DNA from 4 places in the Chryseobacterium pyrolae genome. Region 2 is predicted to be linked to each of the others. Evidence: riboswitches for the same ligand, from Rfam matches in the RefSeq annotation. Region 2 holds a riboswitch; each other region holds the start of a gene.

Region 1 (5,731 bases), on a different contig from region 2:
TTGGAGACAGGGTTTCGATGATATTGATCTGGTCCGGCCCGAAGAATTCATTTTGGGCAGGTACTAATTTTTCAGGAAAATGAAAATCTTTGATCTTTGTTTCTGTATAATTTCCTGCCAGATTGATATTTAAATTTCCAGCACCCAATTTCCAGTCATAGGTAACCACCACATCAACACCTTTTGTTTCGGTATCAATTGCATTGGCAAAAAACCTTCCGCTTTCTACATTATACTCAGCCAGTCTTGGATCTGTAATATTGCTAGTGATCACAATTCTGTCTTTCACTCTGATCCAATAGCCATCAATAGTAACAAGCAGCCTGTTGGCAGGCTTTAGAGCAAATCCGGCACTTGCATTTACTGATGTTTCCTGCTTTAATTTATCAAATCCCAGCGCTCTGGCGGCATCACTGTCATTCCTAAAAATTCCTTTTGTCACAATTCCCGATCCTGAAGTGGAAATATCCGCATAGGAATTATTAAAATACTGCTGCTGAAGGGAGGGAGCCCTGAAACCTGTTCCGACAGCCGCCCGTATAGCATAGTTTTTTACAAATTCATATCTCACGGCCAGTTTTCCGTTCAGGGTATTTCCAAAGTCTGAATAGTTTTCAAATCTCCCAGCCAGATCTATATTTAATTTTTTAGCAAGATCATAAGAAACATCTGCATATACTGCCGCTGAATGCCTGGCTTTTTTCAAAGCATTATCCGGTGAAAAACCGATAAATGACTGTGAACCTCCGTTTCCGTCAACCTTAGAGTCTGGGCCAGCCGGATTTCCGTTGATATCATAACGGGTGTAAGAAGCTTCATCTCCGGGCTTGATCTCATACTGTTCAAAACGGAACTCTCCTCCAAATGCTACATTGAACTGATTGATATTTTTAGAAACGTCAAGATTGACCGTATTCTGAAGGAAACTGTGTGCTCCTGCGTAAAAACTTGTCGGAGATTTCGCCCCCAAAGAAGCATTATTGGTATTGTTTACATTGTAATTGAATGTATTACTTCCAAAAGTATTGCTTAAATCAATCAGCCAGTTATTGACATTGTATTTAGCTCCTAAAGCATAGGAAAAATCATAAACCTGGGATCCCAGAGAAGCCTGAAATCCGTTGGGATAAATGGAGGAAACTACATTGGATGTTTCACTTGGCAGCCTTCTGAAACCAAAACCTTTTCCTTCTTTCATGCTGAAACCACCGAAGGAATACAGCCTGAAGTTTTCACTCAAAGGATATTCGGAATTAAAAAACAGTTGGGCCTGTCTGATTTGAGCATCTCCGATCTGAAAATTAAAATCATCACGGGTGAGTCCCAGTTCTCTTATCTTTTGATCATCGGCTGCTCTGGCCGCGTCAGGATCATCGGCAAATTCATAAGCAAAATTATCCCCGAAAATATCAAGGTCATGATTTTGGGTTCTCGTGGTTTTTCCTCTATGGCTCAACTGTAGGGAAAGATTGACATAGCTGTCTTTTTTTCCCAAAGAGGATCCGTAGTTGATTCCGGCCTGATACGTTTCTCCATCATTGCGGCCGCTAATTCCGTAAGATGCCGATGCCGATGCTCCGATATCTTTTTTAAGAATAATATTCACAACTCCTGCAATGGCATCTGAACCATATTGTGCTGCTGCACCATCTCTCAGAACTTCTATCCTGTCAATAGCAATTACTGGGATTGTACTCAGGTCTGTTCCGACAGATCCGTTTCCGACCGTATTCTGATAATTGACCAATGAAGTGGTGTGTCTTCTTTTTCCGTTGATCAGGACCAGAACCTGATCAGGACCCATTCCTCTTAAGGTTACGGGATCAATATGTTCCGTCCCGTCAGAAGCGGACTGCCTCACTGTATTAAATGACGGGATCACATAATTCAGAAGATCCTGAACCGTAGTCTGCGGAGCAGATCTCTGCAGCTTTTCTATGTTGATAATATCTACCGGAACCGGGGTTTCCAGTTTTGTTCTTTTGGCATTCCGGTTTCCTACGATCACTACATCCTCAATCTGAGTTCCTTTTTCCTGTTCCTGCGCATTGACCAAAACAGATCCCAAGAGTATAACAGACAGGCTTAATTTTTTCATCTTTTGTTCTTGTAAATTAATAATAACATGCTTCCACGGAGCTCATCCGCAGATATAAAAGACTTCAAGAAATGGAATTGCTGCCAGAATATTGACTTTGTTCATCTTCCCCACAACGGGCTGGAATTAGCACCTTTACACTTTTTAGAGACGTGCAGGTTGCTAAGGTTTCATAGGGCCAAATCCCTCCACCTTTCTCGATAATCTGCTGCAAAAGTAGACTAATATTTTTAATTAACAAAAAGTAGATTTATATATTCTGTACTATACATAAAAAAGAGGGATAATGTCTTTTCATCATCCCTCTTTTTTCAATTTATTTAATCATCATCTTCTGAATTGCCGTGCCTGTTTCGGAACGTAGATGAACCAGATAAGTGCCTGGCGGATATCCTACTTTCAATTCATAGGTTCCGTTTTCCTGATTTAACTTAAATGAATCCAGTTTTTTACCGTCCATATCAAAGATGGCGATTTCCCCATTCTTTGCTTTATGATAGATCAATTTTACCAATCCATTCTTTACCGGATTATCTGCAATCTGAAGTGATAGTTTATTAGCTGCATTCACATCAGATGTTGATAAGGCACCTGCATAATTTCCAAAAATTCTGAACTCTCCGGGCTGTAGCATAATAGGAGCTGTGGTAGAAGCAAAATTCGAGATCGTATTATCCATCAGGTTCTGCCATTGCCCTGCATAAGGGAAATAGGGAACAACATTTTGTGCGGAAGTGGTATAATTAGCCAGCACCACAACGTTTTTCATTCCACTTATTGCATTATCATACACATAAATCCTTGTGATCAGTCCTTCAGGATCATTGGTAAGGTTGTTGGATTCTATCGTGTATGTTTTAGATTTGAAAACCTGATGGCTATTTCTGATATTGATAATTTTAGCCCAGGTATCATATACCGCTTTTCTGTTTGCATTGGTATCATAGCCTAATGTAAAGGCAACAGGTTTTTCATCGGTTCTGCATCCGCTGCTGATCGTTCCGTTTGCACAACGGTTGATACTGAATTCGTAGCCTAATTCTCCAAACTGCCAGATCATTTTCGGTCCGGGAATGGTAAAAAATGTAGCCCCGAATGTTTTCATTCTTTCTAAGGCAGTGTTCAAATTGGTCACATTGTAACTTCCGTTAACAGCTCCATAGGCAAGGTTCTTAAACATTAATCTTTCTTCATCATGACTTTCCCCGTATCCCACTGCGCTCATATTGGTAAACCCGTGAAGACTGTGGTTCATTCTGTCATAATTGCTGTTATCCTTATAGCCCATCGTATTCTGATTATATGGATCGGTCTGCTTATTCCACAGCATTACTCCTTTTCCTTCCGCTATTCTGTAGTTCGCCCACTGCTGTTCTTCTGCATCTGTTCCCAAATGTTCGAAAATCATATAGGAGTTCGGATCGATAGCCCATTGTTTGTCAGCATACTGTTTCATAATGTCTACCCTGTCCTGCTGGTAAGCATTGGTACAGACTTCATCATTTTCAGAGCAGTTTTGGGTAAATCCTTTAGTAAGATCCCAACGGAATCCATCGATATGATATTCAGTCAGCCATTGCTGAAGGCTTCTTTCAACGTAATATTGAGTTGAAGGACTTGTATGGTTGAAATCATTAAACACATTATAGGAATGCTTGGGAACCTGGTTGAAATAAGGATTATTAGCCGCTATTTCACCATAACCGTCACCATCGGCATCAATATTCCAGAGTCTCGCCAGAGGAGAACGTCCCGTTGCATGGTTAAAGGCAATGTCTAAAATAACAGCAATCCCGTTCTGATGACACAGATCGACAAATTCTTTGAATTTTTCAGGAGTTCCGTAAGCTTTGTCTAATGCGTAATGGAAAGAAGTATTGTAGCCCCACGAAAGGTTTCCTTCAAATTCCATAATGGGAAGCAGCTCGATGGCATTGATATTCAAATTTTTTAAATAAGAGATCTTGTTGATCAGTGACTGCCAGTTTTTTTCCTGCGTAAAATCCCTCAGTAATAATTCATACACCACCAGGTTTTCTTTAGCTGGTCTTTGAAAATTGGTCATCTGCCAGTTATAAGGAGCCTGTCCGGTTTTAAATACTGAAACTTCGAAGTCCTGTCCTGCAGGAAACGTTGGCAGGTTCGGATAGGTAGAACTTGAGATCCACTGATCATCATAGGAAGATAAAATCTGTGGCGAATAAGGGTCTGCTACTTTTTTCAGATCATTGGTTCTGTACTGGAAAGTATATAATTGTTGTGGAGTCAGACCATTTAATTCGATCCAGTAAAGATCCGGATTTGTGGTGTCCCTTTTCATTAAATACGTGTCATTCACTGCCCAGTTATTGAAGCTTCCGATGACATGGACAAAATTTTTATGAGGGGCATACAGGGCGAGACCCACTTTTGTCTGATCTGTAGGAAGGTAATTAATTCCCTGTCTGATCCAGTTGGGAATTGCTTCCGAAATTACTGTTCTGGGAGTCTGTAGGATGAAAGCAGCATTTTTTGAGTTTGAATTAGTGTCTGTTGCAATCAGCTCCATGTTGGCGTCCTGAGTTACCGTATAACTGTAATTATAAGACTGTGAAGGAGTAGAGGTAGAATTCACCACTGTTCCGTTTGCCTTTAACTGAAATGTGGCATTAACGTTGGTTGTTGCCGTAATATTTATAGAGTTTCCTGCCGGAACCGTGGTCAGGCTATTGGCTACAGGATTGGTTAAGCTTAAGTTTAAAATACCAACATTGACAAAAATATCCGGTGAGGTTTGATGGGAGCCTGTTTTATCTTTTAACAGAAACCCGAACCTGCCTATTCCTGTTCTTCCGAAAAAAGCAGTAGGAGTTATGGTTAAAGAATAGGTATCGGTCCCGGAATTATAACTGAGCTTATTCAGTTCATTGGAATTGTTCCAGCTTCCGTTGGTAGGACAATCCTGGCTGTTTTGATAATTGGTATCAAAAGACCATGACCAAATGTAAATGGAATTATTGGAAACACCCCAGGCAGATTCATCGATCTGATCTCCGGGAACGGTGAGGGTAATTGCATCCGTTTCATTGAATGGATTTGGAGCAATTATATAGTTGATCTGTCCAAAAGCGAACACCGCAATGAGCAGATAAACAAGAGAATAAAACTTTTTCATTTCTTTATTTTTATCGAATATAGTATTAATTTTCATTTTTTTACTTTATTTCCCGGTGAAAAAAAAGCTCTGAAAAAAGGCTCATGAAAAATTTCATGAGCCTTTACGATAAAAATAATTGTAATGAACTATGTTTAAAACAAATTAATTCCGGGCTTTCACAACAAAGGATTTTCCTAAAAAAGCCTCTTGCTGATCAATCAAACGTATGAGGATCTAGTTTTTAATAATTTTCTTAGAAAAAACCTGTCCGTTCTTTACCTTTAATTCTACAATATAAATTCCATTCGGAAGTCCGTTCAGATTGATCTGGTTGTTGGAAAACTGGATATTGTTCAGTCTCTGTCCTGCCATATTGATAACATTCACATTCTCAATCAATGAATCTGCTTTAATATTTAAGATTCCATTCGTAGGATTCGGATAAAATCCTATCGTTTCAGTCTTTCGGATGATATCTGATGTTCCTAACGCAGGAC
Region 2 (5,731 bases):
TCAAATGGTAAAAAGATCCGGGAAAACAAGATAGAAATATCAGTCAAAGATCATGAGGGAAAATATCAGTCCTTGCTTCTTGGTGAACTTCAGGCTACAAAAGCAAACGGGCAGTATAAATATGATGATCCCTTTCTTATCCTATCTTCTTTTTTAGAAATCTCTCCGGAAAGAATAAAGATTAATTCTTTCAGCAACGCCAAACGAATATTTGTATCAGGCCGGTATTGTTATATCAGGCCTCCGCCTCTATCTGTTGCTTAAAATCAGAACCACATAAAACATACTTGGATAAAAACTAAACCAATCATGATACCGGGTAAAAGTTTTTCTAACAAAGCTTTTACCTTTTTTCTTCTAACTAAAAAAAACAATTCAAAAAATGAAAAAAATAATATTACTACTGGCAACTATTGCTTTTGGATTTATGCATTCCCAAGTTGGGATTAATACTGCAAATCCTCTTGGAGTTCTACACGTAGATGGCCTGAAAGACAATCCTGCAACAGGAGCTCCAACCGCTCCACAAGGATCTAATGATTTTACGGTAACTTCAGTGGGCAGTGTAGGGATTGGAACTATTGCACCTAATGCATCTGCAATTCTGGACGTCAATGTAGACGGGCTTGCTATTGGAAGCAAAAAAGGACTTCTGGGCCCGAAAGTAGCATTGACTTCTCAGACTGATCAGGCTACAATTCCTTCACCGGTGGCAGGTCTGCTTGTGTATAATCTGGGAACTGCAGGACTTAGCTATGTAGGTTATGTATTCTGGAACGGTACAGAGTGGAGAACATTTAGTAATGGTTCTCTTGCGCCCGGAACCTTAGGAACTATTACCTGTAACGGGGTAACGCTTTCTCCGGGGACGTATACCGCAGGTACTCCATATACAGGAACCATGAGTGTGCCATATACAGGAGGAAATGGAGGTGTTTATGCTGCGCAGGCTATTGGCCCTGTCAACGGGCTTACCGCAACGCTGGCTGCCGGAAATTTTAATGTCGGATCAGGAATTCTTACATATACAGTGTCAGGAATGCCTACCGCTTCAAGTCCTACACTTACTACTTTCCCGTTAGATATTGGAGGGCAGACCTGTAGTGCTACCGTAGGAGCCGGAGCTGTTATTGCCCCAGGAGAATTAGTATATTATCATTCTTCAATTCCACGTAAGACCACGTCGTTTCTTTTAAGCCAGTTTCTTAACGATCTTCCGATCATTAATAATACGTTCAGAGTGGATGCTTTCATCACTTCGCCTAATGCATTTGATTCGAATGGGTCCAATACCAATTTTGATCCGCGTCTTTATAATATTACAGCTGCCAATGCAAAAGTATGGGTTTCAGAAGTATCTACCCACACAGGAGATTCTCATGGTGCCAATTTATTAGTCTTTCCCAATAATTACGCACAATTTGATGACGGAGTGTATCTTACCTATGGCAGAAACGAGACCGTTACTTTTGACATTACTACTGCAGATAACAAATGGTATAGAGTCTATTATGCATTGCGTATAGATAATAAATCTTTTACAAGTGCAGGGAATGGGAATACGACTAATGATTCCAGTACTTTAGATAATACATTGGAGGTTTTCGTATCCATTCAGAGATTATATTAATTGAATGATTCATTGAATATTGGAAAGGGGAACTGTGGAAAGTTCTTCTTTCCTATTTTCAATAGATTAAAAGTAAGATCATATCTTAAAAAAATACAGGAAGGAGAATCTGATGAAATTTAATTTTAAAAATATTCATATTGGAGAATGCATAAGAGAAAGAGTTGAGGAAATGGAAATTTCAATGATCCGTATCTGCAGTTTTCATAAAGCTACTGAGGAAGAAATTAATGCAATGTATGCCCGCAAAGATCTGGATACAGAAGTTCTTCTCAGGTGGTGTAAACTCCTCGAATACGATTTTTTCAGAATTTATTGTCAGCATCTTATATTATTTGCTCCTGAAAACCACTCCCATCATATAGCATCAAACACCGGAACCTTTCCTCCTAATTTTAGGAAAAATGTATATACCAGACAGGTTGTAGATTTTATTTTAGAATTAATTAATACAGGACAGAAAACAAAATTTCAGGTCATAGAAGAGTATAGAATTCCCAAAACCACCCTGTATAAATGGATGAGTAAGTATAATGAGATGGAATGAAGAAGAAATATGAATTTGATTATTTATTAAATCAAGATAAAGCCCAGGTTGTAAAGCTGCTGGGACAGGAGTTTAACTTCTATCCATCCAATGTTTGGACATATGTTTTGGAAACGGGAAGCTTCTGGAGAAAAACGGTCATGTTTATATTTTACGAAAATGAAATAGTTTTTAAAATAGAAATAAAAAGAATGTATGGAAAGCTCAGGTCCAAATTATAAAAAAATATACTCCGACCTTATTTTTAAAAAGTATCCTGAAAAATATCAATCCTGTAGTTCCATTTTACAGAAAGAAGTTTTATCCACATTGGATGTCATTAAACTGAATCAAATAATTTTCACTTGTGAAAATCTGGAGACCTCATTATTTAATCAAAAAATGAGGTCTTATGATAGGGTGACGATCATGGAGATTTTAGAATATCAAAAGAAAAACAAGCTTAGTAATACAAAGGTGGCTGAGGAGTTTAAATTAAGCAGAAATTCAATAGCGAAATGGAAAAAAATAGAGATAAAGTAATGGCAATAAGATAATATTTAGCTGAAAATTATAAAAAATAATCAGAGTAATCTGAAAAATGACGTCATTGACGTCATTTTTTTATTATCAAATCTCATGGTATAGTTTCTCCATTGTGTTTACTGATATTTATCATGTGTAAGGAAATCGATAATGGTTTTAAGCCTCTATTTTTGTGGTTTTTACAATGTATTTAAGTTAATTTTTGAAAATCTATCATAAAAAAAATTAAAGTCTACTTGTTTTGTAGACTAATTGTTTTTAGCTTTGCAGACCTATTTCGATCGGCTTATAAAGAAAGATGGAGGGAACTGACCCTGTGAAGTCTTGACAACCTGCCCCTGTGCAAGGTGTTACATTCAGCCTTTAAAGGAAAAATAAGCATTTGGTTAATCGTATTTATCGATGCCCTTTGCTGACTTTTCTGCAAAGGGTTAATTTTTAATATATGATAAATAAAATTGATTATGATTAGTAAAGGTTTAATTAATTCTAAAATTTGGCTTCCACCAGTCGCTGTATTTTTCCTGGGGATGATCAGTGTACACGCACAGGAAGTCAAGCCCAAAAAAGATACGATCAAAGAAAAAGAAATCGATGAAGTGGTAGTGATAGCTTATGGTAAAGCGAAAAGAACAAGCTACACAGGTTCAATAGCCACCATCTCCAGCGATAAGATCAATAACAGACCTGTTACCAATATTACGAAAGCACTTGAAGGGCAGGTTGCAGGGGTTCAGGCTGTGAGTGCTTCGGGGCAACCGGGATCTACGGCTTCCATCAGGATAAGAGGTGTAGGTTCCATAAGCGCTTCAAGTGATCCTCTTTACGTAGTAGACGGAATTCCTTTTGACGGAAACATTAATTCCATCAGTCCTAATGATATAGAATCCATCAGTGTTTTGAAAGATGCTACGGCAAGTTCATTATACGGTTCAAGAGGAGCCAATGGAATCATCATTATTACAACGAAATCCGGCAAAAAAGGAGAATCAAGAGTTAATTTTAATATCAGCCAGGGATTTTCCAGCAGAGCGGTAAAAGATTATAAGCAAGTCAGTACAGATCAGTATTTTCAGCTGTATTGGGAAGCATTGAGGAATGGTTACAAATCTCCTCAGATATCTTCTCAGCAGGCAGGGCAGATGGCAAGTGACAACCTGGTTAATGCCCTTGGAATCAACCCTTACGGCGCTGCTTATCCAAAACCTGTAGGGGCGGACGGAAAACTTCTTCCCGGTGCAAAACCTTTATGGAATGATGACTGGCGGGATATTCTTCAAAGAACGGCTTCCAGAAGTCAGGTAGATTTTGATATCAGCGGAGGCAGTGAGAAAAGCAATTATTTCTTTTCATTGGGCTACTTAGATGATAAGGGAATTGCCATCGAGTCAGGTTTTCAAAAATTTGGAACGAGATTGAAAATCAATTCAGAAGTTAAAAAATGGTTGAATGCAGGCGTGAATTTAAGCTATACGAACAGTATCCAGAACGCACCGCCATCTTCAGATTCCAGACAGGACAATATTATTCAGGCTGCAAGAGTAGTTCCATCGTTCTATCCGTATTACGAAAGAAACGATGATGGAAGCTACAAGCTGAATGCAGAAGGGAACAGGATCTATGATTTCGGAAAGTACAGGCCTACCAGTGCTTTGCAAAATCAGAATGCAGCAGCAACGTTGCCTTTGGATAAAAATGAAAATAAAGAAGATAATTTCTCAGGAAAAGGATTTTTAGAATTTACCTTCCTACCCGAACTGAAATTTAAGACCAGTTTTTCTGTCGATTTAGTGAATTACAACGGACATTATTACTCGAATCCGCTTATTGGTGAAGGAAGTGAAATCGGGGGTTCTGTAACGAGATCAAACAGCAGAACACTTTCTTATACGACCAGTAATATTCTGACGTATGACAAGAAATTCGGGAAGCATCATATCAATATTTTAGGAGGTCAGGAATTTTATAAATATGATTTTCAGACGATTTCAGGTTCCAGAAGCCAGTTTTCTTTGCCTTACTATTATGAGCCTGATGCCGCAGCCTTATTGGGGAGTTTCAGTGGGAACAGTGACAAGTTTTCCCTGTTGAGCTTCCTAGGAAGAGCAGAATATGATTTTAACAATACCTACTTTTTATCAGTTTCAGGAAGGGCAGACGGTTCTTCAAGGTTCTTTGCCGATAACAGATGGGGGAAATTCTGGTCTGTGGGAGGTTCATGGAAAGTCTCGAATGAAGATTTTATCAAGGATTTAAATATCTTCAATCAGCTTACATTACGTGCAAGTTATGGTGGTCAGGGAAATGATAAATTACGGAGACCAAACGGATCTTCGCTTTATTATGCTTATCAGGAACTATACAAATTCTACAATAATCTGGGTGAGCCGGGAACCGTTCTTGAAAAAATACAGACGAATGATGTTAAGTGGGAAACCAATCTCAATTTAAACGTAGGTCTTGAGTTTGCCATTCTGAATAACAGGGTGAAAGGTAATATCGAATATTTTAAAAGAAAAAGTCAGGATCTTTTGTTTAATATGCCGGTGGCTCCATCTTTAGGAATCAGTGATTTCCCTTTTAATGTTGGAACGATACAGAATACAGGTTTTGAGTTTTCATTGTTCACAACTCCTATCAAAAATGATAATTTCCAATGGAATGTAGATCTGAATCTGAGCACATTAAACAATAAGATTACAAAGCTGCCAAAAGGAGCCGTTATAACCGGAACCAAGCGTTTGGATGTGGGAGGTTCTATATATGATTTTTATCTTCAGGAATGGAAAGGCGTAGATCCTTCCAACGGAAAGCCTTTGTGGAGATATATCTATCAGGATGCCAATGGAAATACAATAGACGGAACCACTTCCGAATATGCAAAAGCTACAAGAACTTTCCAGGGATCTGCCTTGCCTAAAGTGACCGGAGGGATTACCACAAGTATTGCTTACAAAAACTTTGATGTATCAGGATTACTGACGTTCAGCATCGGAGGAAAAATCCTGGATACAGATTATACGTCCTTG
Region 3 (5,731 bases), 140 kb from region 2:
CGGCGGATTCACATCGCTCAGGTTCCATTCATAAGCAGGAAGCTGTCCATTCGGGTGCATATACCATTCCTTGGTTAAAAGAAGAAGTTGTCCCTTGGCAAATTCAGCATCAATGATAGAAAAAGGAACGCAGTGAAACGCCAGATCCCAGGTTGCATACCATGGATACTCCCATTTGTCAGGCATAGATATAATATCCTTATTGTGAAGATGATTCCATTCCGTATTTCTTACATAATCATTGAAGTTTCTTGGCGCATTATGATTCGGATCGCCTTTCAGCCATTTCCCGACATTATAATGATAGAATTGTTTATTCCAAAGCAGTCCTGCAAAAGCCTGCCGCTGGACATTTGTTTCATCCTCGTTTGTCGTTTCACTCTGAACCTCCTGATAAAATTCGTTGGTTTCAGCAATTCTTGTAGTAAAGACCTCGTCAAATTGATTAAACGGTTCATCCGTCTCATTAGGACATAATCTGAAATCAAAAGTCTTAGATTGTCCTGCTTCAATGATTTCATCAATTATAAAAGAAGCTTTGCTCCCTCTTTTTTCAGCATTTACCGTATTACTTCCGTAAACGATATGATCATTGATTCCATCCTTAAAATAAGTATTCCCGGTATAGGGGGCCCCATATAACTTTGGTGCATTGGTCTCATTTTCACAGAAAGCACTTTTCGCAGCCAGGTTTCTCGAATAGAGCTTTTTGATTGAAATGCTGTCATGGTTAATATCGATGCATCCGTCGTAAGAAGCATTCATCTGTCCTTTATAGGTGTTGTAGCCCCATTTCCAGTTATTTCTGAACCATGCAGTAGGAGCTATAACGATAGGAGCATCCTGCTTACTTCTGTTGTGAACCGTTACTCTGGCCAGAATATCATTGTGATCGGCTTTACAGTATTCAATGAAAATATCGAAATAGTCATCATTGTCAAAAATTCCGGTATCAAAAATCTCGTATTCAGGTTCCTGTTTGCTGCGTCTTCCGTTTTCAGCAACAAGATCGTCATATGGGAATGCATTGATTGGATATTTATACACCATTTTCATATAGCTATGGGTGGGTGTATTGTCCAGGTAATAAAAAATCTCCTTGATATCCTCTCCGTGGTTACCCTGAGGGTTGCTCAGACCGAAGAAACGTTCTTTTACTATTTTATCTTTTTTGTTCCAGAATGAAAACGCAAAACAGAAGATCTGCTTTACATCGGAAATCCCGGCTATGCCTTCTTCTCCCCATCTGTAGGCGTAGCTTTCTGCGTTATTATGGTTAGCGTAATGCCATGCATTTCCGTTCGGGCTGTAGTCTTCACGTACATTTCCCCATTGCCGGTTGCTTACGTATGGACCCCAGTTTTTCCATTTGGAATCTTGTAATCTTTCTTTCTCAACAATCATATTTCATCACTTTTTTCAATACGAAGGTAGTTTTTTTGAAAAATAATTCCAATTCCTTTCATCTGAAGAATTCTTAACATAGCCTTGAAACACTTATCATTACAGGATTTTTTAATATTAAATATTTTTTCTTGAAAAATTAGAAAGAAAGACATATCTTTGCAGAGCGTTCATTCAAATATTGAAAATGTTATCAAGAAAGGTTGAGGGATTAGACCCTATGAAACCTTAGCAACCCTTTGTGCAAGCAAAGAAGGTGCTACGTTCTACCAATTTATTTTGGACAGATAACTTACTGAAGTTCTTTTCAGCCATTTCCTGTGGCATTTTCAATTGTATTAAAATAATAATAGAATTGAAAACAGAACTAAACTATATTAATCTTTCGTATCAGACTTATTCCCAAAAGGAATACCATATCCCGTTGAGCTATCAGATCTTCGGGAAAGACCTGTTTACAGCACCCATTATATTGGTCAATCATGCGTTGACCGGAAATTCGAATGTTTCCGGAGAAAAAGGATGGTGGAAACAATTGATCGGTGAAAATAAGACAATCGATACGAATACATACACCGTTCTCTGTTTCAATATCCCCGGAAACGGATATGATCATTTTTTAATTGACGAATACGAAGACTTCACCCCTTCAGATATTGCAGAAATATTTTTGAAAGGTCTTGAAGCTTTACATATCAAAAACTTATATGCCATTATTGGAGGTTCTCTCGGAGGAGGAATTGCCTGGGAAATGCTTGCCAAGCAGCCACAACTCGCTGAGATATTTATCCCCATTGCCTGCGATCTTAAAACTCATGACTGGCTTCACGCCCAGTGTCTGGTTCAGAAATTTCTGCTGAACGGAAACGATGAACCCTTGCAGAAAGCAAGAATTCACGCTATGCTGTGTTACAGAACTCCACAGTCCTTAAACAACAGGTTTCAAAACAGATATCATCATGAAAATCAGCGCTTAGAGTCAGAAGATTGGCTCATTTATCACGGGAATTCATTAAACGAAAGGTTTAGTTTGAATTCATACAAGCTGATGAATCACCTGCTGATGAATATCAATACGGACAATTCTAAACTGGAGAAAATAGGAGCACGAATGCACCTGATCGCTGTAGATACCGATTTATTCTTTCCAGCTTCAGAAATCCGAATGTGCTTTGAGCACCTGAAAGAGAAAAAGAAAGATGTTTTCTATCATGAAATACAGTCAATTCACGGGCATGATGCCTTCTTAATGGAATACGAACAATTAAATAATATCATACATAATATTTTTAGAATGGAATGGCGCGAAAGCGAAATTTTATCTGACAATGACAAACAAAAAATTAGGAACAGATGAGAAATGCGAACGAAATCAAGTTTTTAAAAAACAGATCAATCATCAAATTTGAAGGAGAAGATTTCCTGGGTGAAATCGGGATCGACGGGAGAATTTTTAAGGCGCTTACCTTAGCGCGAATCAGTGTAGGGGTGATCTCCCAGCAGGCCATTGAAAATGGGCTTTCTATTCTGGTCAATGAGGCAGATGCAGAAAAAGCAGTTGCTTGTCTTATTGATGAATTTGAAGAAGAAAGAAAATCAGGAAAAGTTTCACAAATCTATAGCATCAATAATGTTTCCGTACTTGGATTTGTAGCGGAAGATTTCAATAAAGTTTTGGGAGAACTGGCCAGAAATAATGTTTTTCCCCTTCTTTTAAACCAGGTTGCAGGAGAAAACAGAGTGAATATTGTAGTGACCTCGTCACAGGATGAGAAAACGAAAAATGTTATTGAATCTGAAATTTTCAAAAAACCAAAAACCGTTCATTTAGCAATTATCGGTCATGGAAATGTTGGAAAGACTTTAATAGAACAGGTCTTACAATCTTCTGAAGAAATCAGAAGACGTAAGAAAATTGACCTTAAAGTAGTAGCAGTAGCCAATTCCAGAAAAATTGCTTTCAATAAAAAAGGTTTTAATGCAGATTGGAATGATGAGGTTTTAACAGCACAACATCCATCAAATGTTGAAGAACTGATCAACTTTTCCAAAGAAAATCAGCTGGAAAACCTGATCGTCGTAGATAATACAGCGAGCAAAGATTTTGTAAAAAACTATCACGCCCTGGCTGAAAATGGGTTTGACCTGGTTTCTTCTAACAAAATTTTCAATACACTTCCCATCGAGGAATATCGTAAACTAAGATATACGTTGAGTAAAAACAACAGACGATACCTGTATGAAACCAATGTAGGGGCGGGGCTTCCGCTAATTGACACCATAAAATTATTACATCTTTCAGGAGAAAATATCACAAGGATCAAAGGGGTATTCTCCGGTTCATTGAGCTATATCTTTAATAACTTCTCTGTGAGAAACGATAAGTTTTCAACCATCATCGGAGAAGCAATGGAAAAAGGGTATACAGAACCTGATCCTCGGGAAGACCTTTCGGGAAATGATGTGGCAAGAAAACTGTTGATCCTGGCCAGAGAACTAGACCTGATCAATGAATTCCAGGATATCGATATCCAAAATTTAATTCCGGAAAATCTTTTATCAGTAGATAAAAATGAATTTATCTCAAGGCTGGATGAGCTGGATGAAGAATACCAGAAAATCAAAGAAGGGCAAGAGCCTGGACACGTGCTTCGTTATGTAGGAGACCTTCACGGAGACCTTCAGAAAGACAAAGGTCAGCTTGATGTGAAATTGGTTTCTGTACCGGGAAGTTCTGCTTTAGGGCAGCTTAAAGGGTCAGATTCTATCTTTGAGATTTATACAGAAAGCTATGGAGAAAACCCGATTGTAATCATGGGAGCCGGTGCCGGAGCTCAGGTAACTGCAAGAGGAGTTTTCGGTGATATTTTAAGAGTAAGTGAAACTAAATAATATTAATAATGTAACAATATAGCAATGTAACAGTCTAGCAATCATTGGTACATTGTTATATTGATTCATTGGTACATTGATAATTAAACTATATGGAAAATTTTGAAACCTCCGCAATAAGAACCCAAACTGAAAGAACTCAGTTTGACGAACATTCTACGCCTTTATATCTTACATCCAGTTTTATTTTTGAGGATGCAGAAGATATGAGAGCAAGTTTTGCTGAAGAAAAATCTAAAAACCTGTACAGCCGTTTTTCAAATCCGAATGTGACAGAATTCACAGATAAGATCGTTAAAATGGAAGGTGCAGAAGCAGGATATGCATTTGCAACCGGAATGGCGGCTATTTATTCCACATTTGCCACTTTACTGGATGCGGGCGATCATATCGTAAGCTGCCAGTCAGTTTTCGGATCTACCCATACTTTGTTTACGAAGTATTTCCCGAAATGGAATATCGAAACCACCTATTTCAAAGCCGAAGATGCCGAAAACGTTGAACAATACATTAAACCCAATACCAAGATCTTATACCTTGAAACGCCTACCAATCCGGCTATTGAAATTCTGGATCTTGAGTTTTTTGGAAAAATTGCGAAAAAACACAATCTGATATTTGTTGTAGACAACTGTTTTGCAACACCTTACTTACAACAACCTATTAAATATGGTGCAGATGTTGTTGTACATTCTGCCACGAAACTTATTGACGGACAAGGGAGAGTATTAGGAGGCGTAGCTGTAGGAAAAGCTGATCTGATCAGAGAAATCTATCTTTTTGCAAGAAATACGGGACCTGCTATGTCACCATTCAACGCATGGGTATTGTCAAGAAGTCTTGAGACATTGGCTATCCGTGTTGAAAAGCATTGTGAAAATGCATTGAAGGTTGCAGAGTTTTTAGAAAGTCACCCAAATGTAGAGCTGACTAAATATCCGTTCTTAAAATCCCATCCGAGCTATGAAGTAGCTAAAAAGCAAATGAAATTGGGAGGTAACATTGTTGCATTCGAAATCAAAGGTGGAATAGAAGGCGGAAGAAATTTCCTGGATAAAATAAAAATGTGTTCACTTTCTGCCAATTTGGGAGATACAAGAACTATCGTAACACACCCTGCATCAACGACCCATTCAAAACTGACTGAGGAAGAAAGAAATGAAGTGGGAATTACGGCAGGGCTTGTACGTTGTTCAGTAGGTTTGGAACATATAGATGATATCATTGCTGATCTGAAGCAGGCTTTAGATTAATTGAGAATTAATAGTTAAAGTTTATACCTATGAGCAGAGATTATACACAACTTGAGGTTTGGAATGAAGGCAGAAAATTGGTGGTTCTGTTAGACAGTTTCATCCAAAAGAATCCCAAGAAAGAATGGTCTGATTTGACCGGCCATATCAGAAGAGCCGTTACTTCAGTTCCATCAAATATT
Region 4 (5,731 bases), on a different contig from region 2:
GTTGTGAATTTTCATATTGGAAATATTCACCTGCTTGTTGAAAAGGTTCTTACCGTCTTTCATCACGATCTGAGCGACCTGGTCTTTAGCAGAACTTACGCTGTATCCAATAAAAGCATAGTCAAAAGCTGATACTTTTAATTCATAATTATCAAAGATCGTAGGCTGAAGATCCGGGTTACCCGTGACCTGTGTATTCGGGCTGCCAAACGTTACGTTATTCGGGTTCAGGGCAGAAATACTCGGAAGGCTGATCTTTTTGTTGTAGTTCGCTGCAATGTAAACCTGGTTCATCAGGTTGTATTGTACGCTGGCATTAGGAAAAAGCTTAAACTTATTAAATGTTGTAAGATCTCTTTCAAGAACAGCGCCGTCCTTTATTGTTCTTGTAATCCCTGAAATATCATAATTTTCAGCACGGGTGCCTAAAATAAAGTCAAACTTCTTAAGTTTTGCCTGAAATTCAAGATAAGTAGAAGCTGTTTGCCTCTGATATTCTAAATTGGTAAGCCCTTTACTTTCCGTATCATAATCCTGTCTTTCATATAAACCGCCTAAACTCACTTTCCCGCCATCCAGAAGTTTTATCGGTTGAGAATAATCGACCTTGAAATTCGCGATCCTCATATCCGATTTATTATTAAGAACATCATTAATCCCGGCATTACGGAAAAATTGCCCGTTATCAGTATAATTACCTTCCTGGAAAAAATTATCCTGAGCAAACTTACTGTCAGATTTCGTATATCCAAACTGGAAGTCCAGCTTTTGAGACTTGTCGCTGAAACGCTTCTGATACGTCACGACCCCTTCTTGTCTTAGATTGTTGGTATGAGCCACATCCGATGCTTGATAATCAGCTTCCCGATAGGTGATAGGATTAAGGTTGACAAGGATATCGGCAAGCCCTCTACTTGCGGTATAGTTGTCGTTATTGTTGTGGTAAATATCGTAGTTCACCAATAATCTGTCCTGTCCAAGATCAAAAGTAAGACCTGATTTCGCAAAATACCCACGTCCTATTCTGTCGGTATTGTTATGAAGAATTACGTCCTGATCACCGTTCAGCATACTTTCACGGTAATTCTGACCCACATTCAGCTGCCAGCCGAATAGTTTATTTCTTGCATTCAGATTCACAGAATGCGTTGTTCTGCTTCTGAACTTATCGTAGTTGGTAAATGAGTAGTTTCCCGAATAGGTTGCCGTTAAATACTTATTAGCGTTTTTATTCGTAATGATATTCATGATTGCTCCTCCTGAAGTGGCAGGGAATTCTGCTCCCGGCTGCGTAATTACTTCAATTTTTTCTACCGAATTGGCAGGCATTCCTTCAAGGAAAGAATTTAATTCATTGGAGGTAATATTTAGAGGTCTTCCGTTCAGGTACACATCCAGGATTTTACCCTGATACATCATTCCTGCAATATCGGTAGCCACCAATCCGGGAAGTTTTTTAATCCCTTCCAGAACGTTACCGTTATTCAGCTGTGGCTGTTCAGAAAAGTCAAAAATCGTACGATCTGCTTTCTGTTCAACGGCTTTTTTAGTTTTCGTAATAACTACGCCTTCAATTTGCTTTTCCTTCTCTGCATTATTGCTGCTCTTCTCTTGCGAATAGGCAAAAAAAGATCCCAACAGGGATAAAGCTAATATAGTTTTTTTCATAATGTTTTTTACTACTGTTCAGTTAGACGTAAAAAAGAACAATTTGTTACGGTAAAATTTGCGAAAAGTTAAATTTTTAAGCAATTATTTTTTTTATTCCGAAATAATTATATCTTTGCCGTGTAATTATCAAGAATCTCATAGATGGGATAGCAACCTGCAAAAACAAGCAAGGTGCTAAAATAGATAAGCCGGTATGCCCGGAAAAAATGTTTATTCTCTATTTTCTACCCATCTTGACATTTTTGTTTTAAAAATAAAATCAATGTTTAAAGACAAGGGAAACCACAAGACCAATTTAAATTTTCGTTTCTCAGATCATGAAGTGTCCCTTCATTATTCTGACCTCTTTTCATGCCATTTTCACATGCGCATGTGTTGTTGTTTTTAGACTTCTTTAAAAAATAAACCCAACATTCAGGCTTTTCACGGTAACCTTAAAATAAGGTTACGGGAATACTATTGCCAAAAATCAAACAAACAATCAGTAATAAAAAAATAGAAAACACATGCGCAATTTTCAGAAAAAAACAATCATAGCTTCAGCGGCACTCATTTCAGTATTTTACTTTGGACAGTCGGATTCGGCATCATCCAAAAAGATCGATGATGTAGTTATTCTGGGGTCGAGGGGATCCGGAAGATCTCTTACAGAAACTCCGGTTCCGGTAGATATCATCAATATCTCAAAAATCTTAAGACAAAGTCCTGTTAATAATATAAGTCAGGCCCTCAACTATGTGGTGCCTTCATTTTCTTCTACCTCACATACGGTCAATGACGGAACCGATTTTGTAGATCCTGCCCTTCTCAGAGGACTGGGTCCGGATCAGGTTCTGGTCCTGCTTAATGGAAAAAGAAGATATCAGTCTTCTCTTATCAATGTTACATTGACTCCCGGGAGAGGCTCGGTAGGGACGGACCTTAATGCTATTCCTGCATTTGCCCTGGAGAAAATTGAAGTACTAAGAGACGGAGCTTCTGCACAATACGGCTCTGATGCCATTGCCGGAGTCGTGAATTTGGGTCTTAAAAGAAGGTTGGGACTGTCAGGACAGGTTTTCCTTGGGGGATACGCTTCTCCGGTCGCCAATAATTTTTCCGCAGGAATAGACGGACAGACCATTTCAGCCGATCTGAACTATGGAGCGAAAATTGGTGAGAAAGGCTTCATTAATGTAACAGGATCCGTACAATACCGTGATCCGTATTCAAGAGCGGGTGTACGAGAAGGTAATATTTATAATGCTTATAATGCTATTAATTACCGGGCATTACAGGATGGAGTGAATATCGATGGACTGTATAAAAACATTACCAATACTTTCAACAGTCAACAGATCATCAATACCGTCAAGCAGTATGCCTCTCAGGTTGGTTATTTTTCACAGGATTTTAAGAATCAAATATCAGGAGCCAACAGCATTGCTGCATTGCAGGGTTTACTAGGAAAAGACTTTACGGACCAGGAGCTTACTTACAGAGGGTTGGAGAGAAAGGATTTCAGTCTGAGGGCAGGACAGTCCAAGCTGCAGTCAGGACAGCTTTTTTTCAATTCTGAAATTCCGGTGAATGAAGACTGGAAAGTCTATTCCTTTGGAGGGTATAGTTATCGTTTGGGAAATGCCGGAGGATTTTACCGTCTTCCCAACACAGAAAGGAATATCAATGCCATTACTCCCAATGGATATTTGCCGCAGATTGAAGCCAATGTGAATGATTATTCCTTAGCCGGAGGGATCAAAGGGAAATGGAACGGCTGGAATGTAGATTTGAGCAATACTTTCGGGAAGAATGCTTTTAATTTCGGGGTCGTCAATACATTTAATGCCTCTCTGGGAGACAGCTCACCCAGAACTTTTAAAGCAGGAGGTTCTGAATTTTTACAAAATACCCTGAATCTGGATTTCTCAAAAAAATATGATGTCCTTCACGGCCTGAACGTAGCCTTCGGAGGAGAATACCGTTATGAAAACTATAAAGTGAATGCAGGAAATGAAAACTCTTATGTTTCCTATGATATTTTTGGACGTGTAGTGACTGGTGCTACTCCTGACAATGAAAAAGCGACTGACTTTTTTGGAGTTACAAGACCTGCGGGATCACAGGTGTTTCCAGGTTTCAGTCCGGATAATGCAGCTTCAGGAAGCAGAAACAGTGTTGCAGCATATGCTGATGTGGAAATTGAGCCGACTGATTGGTGGTTGGTAGAAGGAGCGGTACGGTACGAAAACTATTCCGACTTTGGTTCTACCTTTAATTATAAAGTAGCCACGAATGTAAAACTGGCTAAAAATTTTAACTGGAGAGGAGCGGTTTCCACAGGATTCAGGGCGCCTTCTTTAGCACAGATTTACTACAGCTCCACGTCTACATTGATCCAGCAGGGAAAAACAACACAAGTCGGGACTTTTAGAAATAATTCTGAAGCAGCTCAGGCCTTAGGAATTCCAAAATTGAAGCAGGAAACTTCACAGTCTTACAGTACGGGGATTACCTGGAAGATTCCAGCTTTAAGTCTGGTCTTTACAGCAGATGCCTATCTGATCAAGATTAAAGATAGAGTAGTGCTTACCGATTTATTTTTCCGTCCAGACAAGATTAACAACCCTGATGATCAGGTATTGCAAAGTGCTTTTGATATCGCGCGAGCCAGTGCTGCGAATTTCTTTGCCAATGCGGTAGATTCCCAAACCAAAGGATTGGATATCACCATCTCTCAGAATTCAAGGATTTCGGAGGGAATATCTCTGGAAAATAATCTGGGGCTTAACCTGAATCAGACCAAAAGGATTGGTGATATTCATGCCTCTCCTAAACTGGTAAGCCAGATCGATAATTATTTCTCTGAACCGAACAGAGTCTATTTTGAAGAAGCTGTACCGCACATAAAAGCAACCCTTGCTAATACCCTGAAATTCTCTGCACTTACGGTTGCTCTTAGAAATTCCTACTTTGGAAAAGTGACAGATGCTGATGTGCTGGATGCCAATTTTGACGGAGTTACAGAAAGTAGAGAGCATTTTGTTTTAAATGACCGTATTGTGACCGATCTTTCTGTAGGATATGATTTTAACAAGAATATTTCGGTGACGGTAGGAAGCAATAACATATTCAATATACTGCCTTCCAAAAGCCCAAATATAAGTTCATTGACTGCTGATAACCAGTTTGTGTATTCCAGACAGGTTTCTCAATACGGGATAGGAGGACGTTTCGTTTTCGCGAGAGTAGAATTTAAATTTTAAAAAATAAATAAGATAAAGCAAAAAAAAACAGAGATTCATTCTCTGTTTTTTTGTTTGGATGAATAACAAAAGGGATCAATTACAAAACTTGGAAATGGATAGAGATCAAATAATTTTAAAATTTCACGCAGATTAATCAGATGATGCAGATTTTTACTTTTGCTCGTTCATCTGTGAGAGAAAAAATTCAAACCATTAAGATTCTGTTAAGCTTTTAAGAATATTTAGTTTTAGCTTCGCTTTAAGACCTACAACTTAAAAAATCATTTGATTTTTTCTTAACTAACCTTACATCCTTCATTGATCTTAATGTTTAAAAAAAGCGTGAATTGAGAATCTGTTCCATCAGCCAGATCTGCGAGAGCCCATCATTATAAACACTCTCTTGTGGTCTAAAAAAAGGTCGGGACTGAGCCAACGAAAACAATTACTGTGCTCTTTCCAATTTTCTATTAAAAAACAAATAGAGTGACCAAAGGATCACTCTATTCTATATAATTATTGTTTATTATTTCCCGTTACTATTGATTAATAAAAGAAACCAATATTTTTGAAACATTATCACATTACCTAATTCCAAAGGATAATAACTATTGCAATTTAAAAATATTAATAATTCTTTCTTGGAACGACCATAAACATTAAAATTACAGTTAATATAAATAATATAAGTAATACTAAATATCCTTTGTAGCTTTCTTTAAATTCATACTCTAAAAACCTTTCATTTTTAATAAAGAAATAGTAGACCAAAGCCATTACAATTGGAATCATTAAGAAAAAAATATACTTATGGTATATATGCAAATAGTTAC

The links. Region 2 has a riboswitch for S-adenosylmethionine ahead of NZD88_RS10170 (SusC/RagA family TonB-linked outer membrane protein). Riboswitches for the same ligand answer to the same signal wherever they lie in the genome.
Region 1: linked by a shared signal. The riboswitch ahead of NZD88_RS12395 (TonB-dependent receptor plug domain-containing protein) and the one ahead of NZD88_RS10170 (SusC/RagA family TonB-linked outer membrane protein) in region 2 are both predicted to bind S-adenosylmethionine.
Region 3: linked by a shared signal. The riboswitch ahead of NZD88_RS10895 (alpha/beta fold hydrolase) and the one ahead of NZD88_RS10170 (SusC/RagA family TonB-linked outer membrane protein) in region 2 are both predicted to bind S-adenosylmethionine.
Region 4: linked by a shared signal. The riboswitch ahead of NZD88_RS12040 (TonB-dependent receptor plug domain-containing protein) and the one ahead of NZD88_RS10170 (SusC/RagA family TonB-linked outer membrane protein) in region 2 are both predicted to bind S-adenosylmethionine.

What each region holds. Positions count from the first base shown of each region.
Region 1 covers NZ_JANZQH010000005.1:197,776-203,506, forward strand. The annotation lists gene NZD88_RS12395 (TonB-dependent receptor plug domain-containing protein) at 1-2,098, opposite strand, end outside; SAM riboswitch class I at 2,197-2,305, opposite strand; gene NZD88_RS12400 (alpha-amylase family glycosyl hydrolase) at 2,415-5,252, opposite strand; gene NZD88_RS12405 (T9SS type A sorting domain-containing protein) at 5,469-5,731, opposite strand, start outside.
Region 2 covers NZ_JANZQH010000004.1:109,110-114,840, forward strand. The annotation lists gene NZD88_RS10150 (hypothetical protein) at 1-264, shown strand, start outside; gene NZD88_RS10155 (hypothetical protein) at 383-1,630, shown strand; gene NZD88_RS10160 (transposase) at 1,743-2,177, shown strand; gene NZD88_RS10165 (hypothetical protein) at 2,174-2,398, shown strand; SAM riboswitch class I at 2,986-3,083, shown strand; gene NZD88_RS10170 (SusC/RagA family TonB-linked outer membrane protein) at 3,167-5,731, shown strand, end outside.
Region 3 covers NZ_JANZQH010000004.1:252,162-257,892, forward strand. The annotation lists gene NZD88_RS10890 (MGH1-like glycoside hydrolase domain-containing protein) at 1-1,404, opposite strand, end outside; SAM riboswitch class I at 1,592-1,698, shown strand; gene NZD88_RS10895 (alpha/beta fold hydrolase) at 1,760-2,761, shown strand; gene NZD88_RS10900 (ACT domain-containing protein) at 2,758-4,296, shown strand; gene NZD88_RS10905 (O-succinylhomoserine sulfhydrylase) at 4,389-5,549, shown strand; gene NZD88_RS10910 (four helix bundle protein) at 5,579-5,731, shown strand, end outside.
Region 4 covers NZ_JANZQH010000005.1:115,697-121,427, reverse strand. The annotation lists gene NZD88_RS12045 (outer membrane beta-barrel family protein) at 1-1,668, opposite strand, end outside; SAM-I-IV-variant riboswitch at 1,790-1,888, shown strand; gene NZD88_RS12040 (TonB-dependent receptor plug domain-containing protein) at 2,178-4,916, shown strand.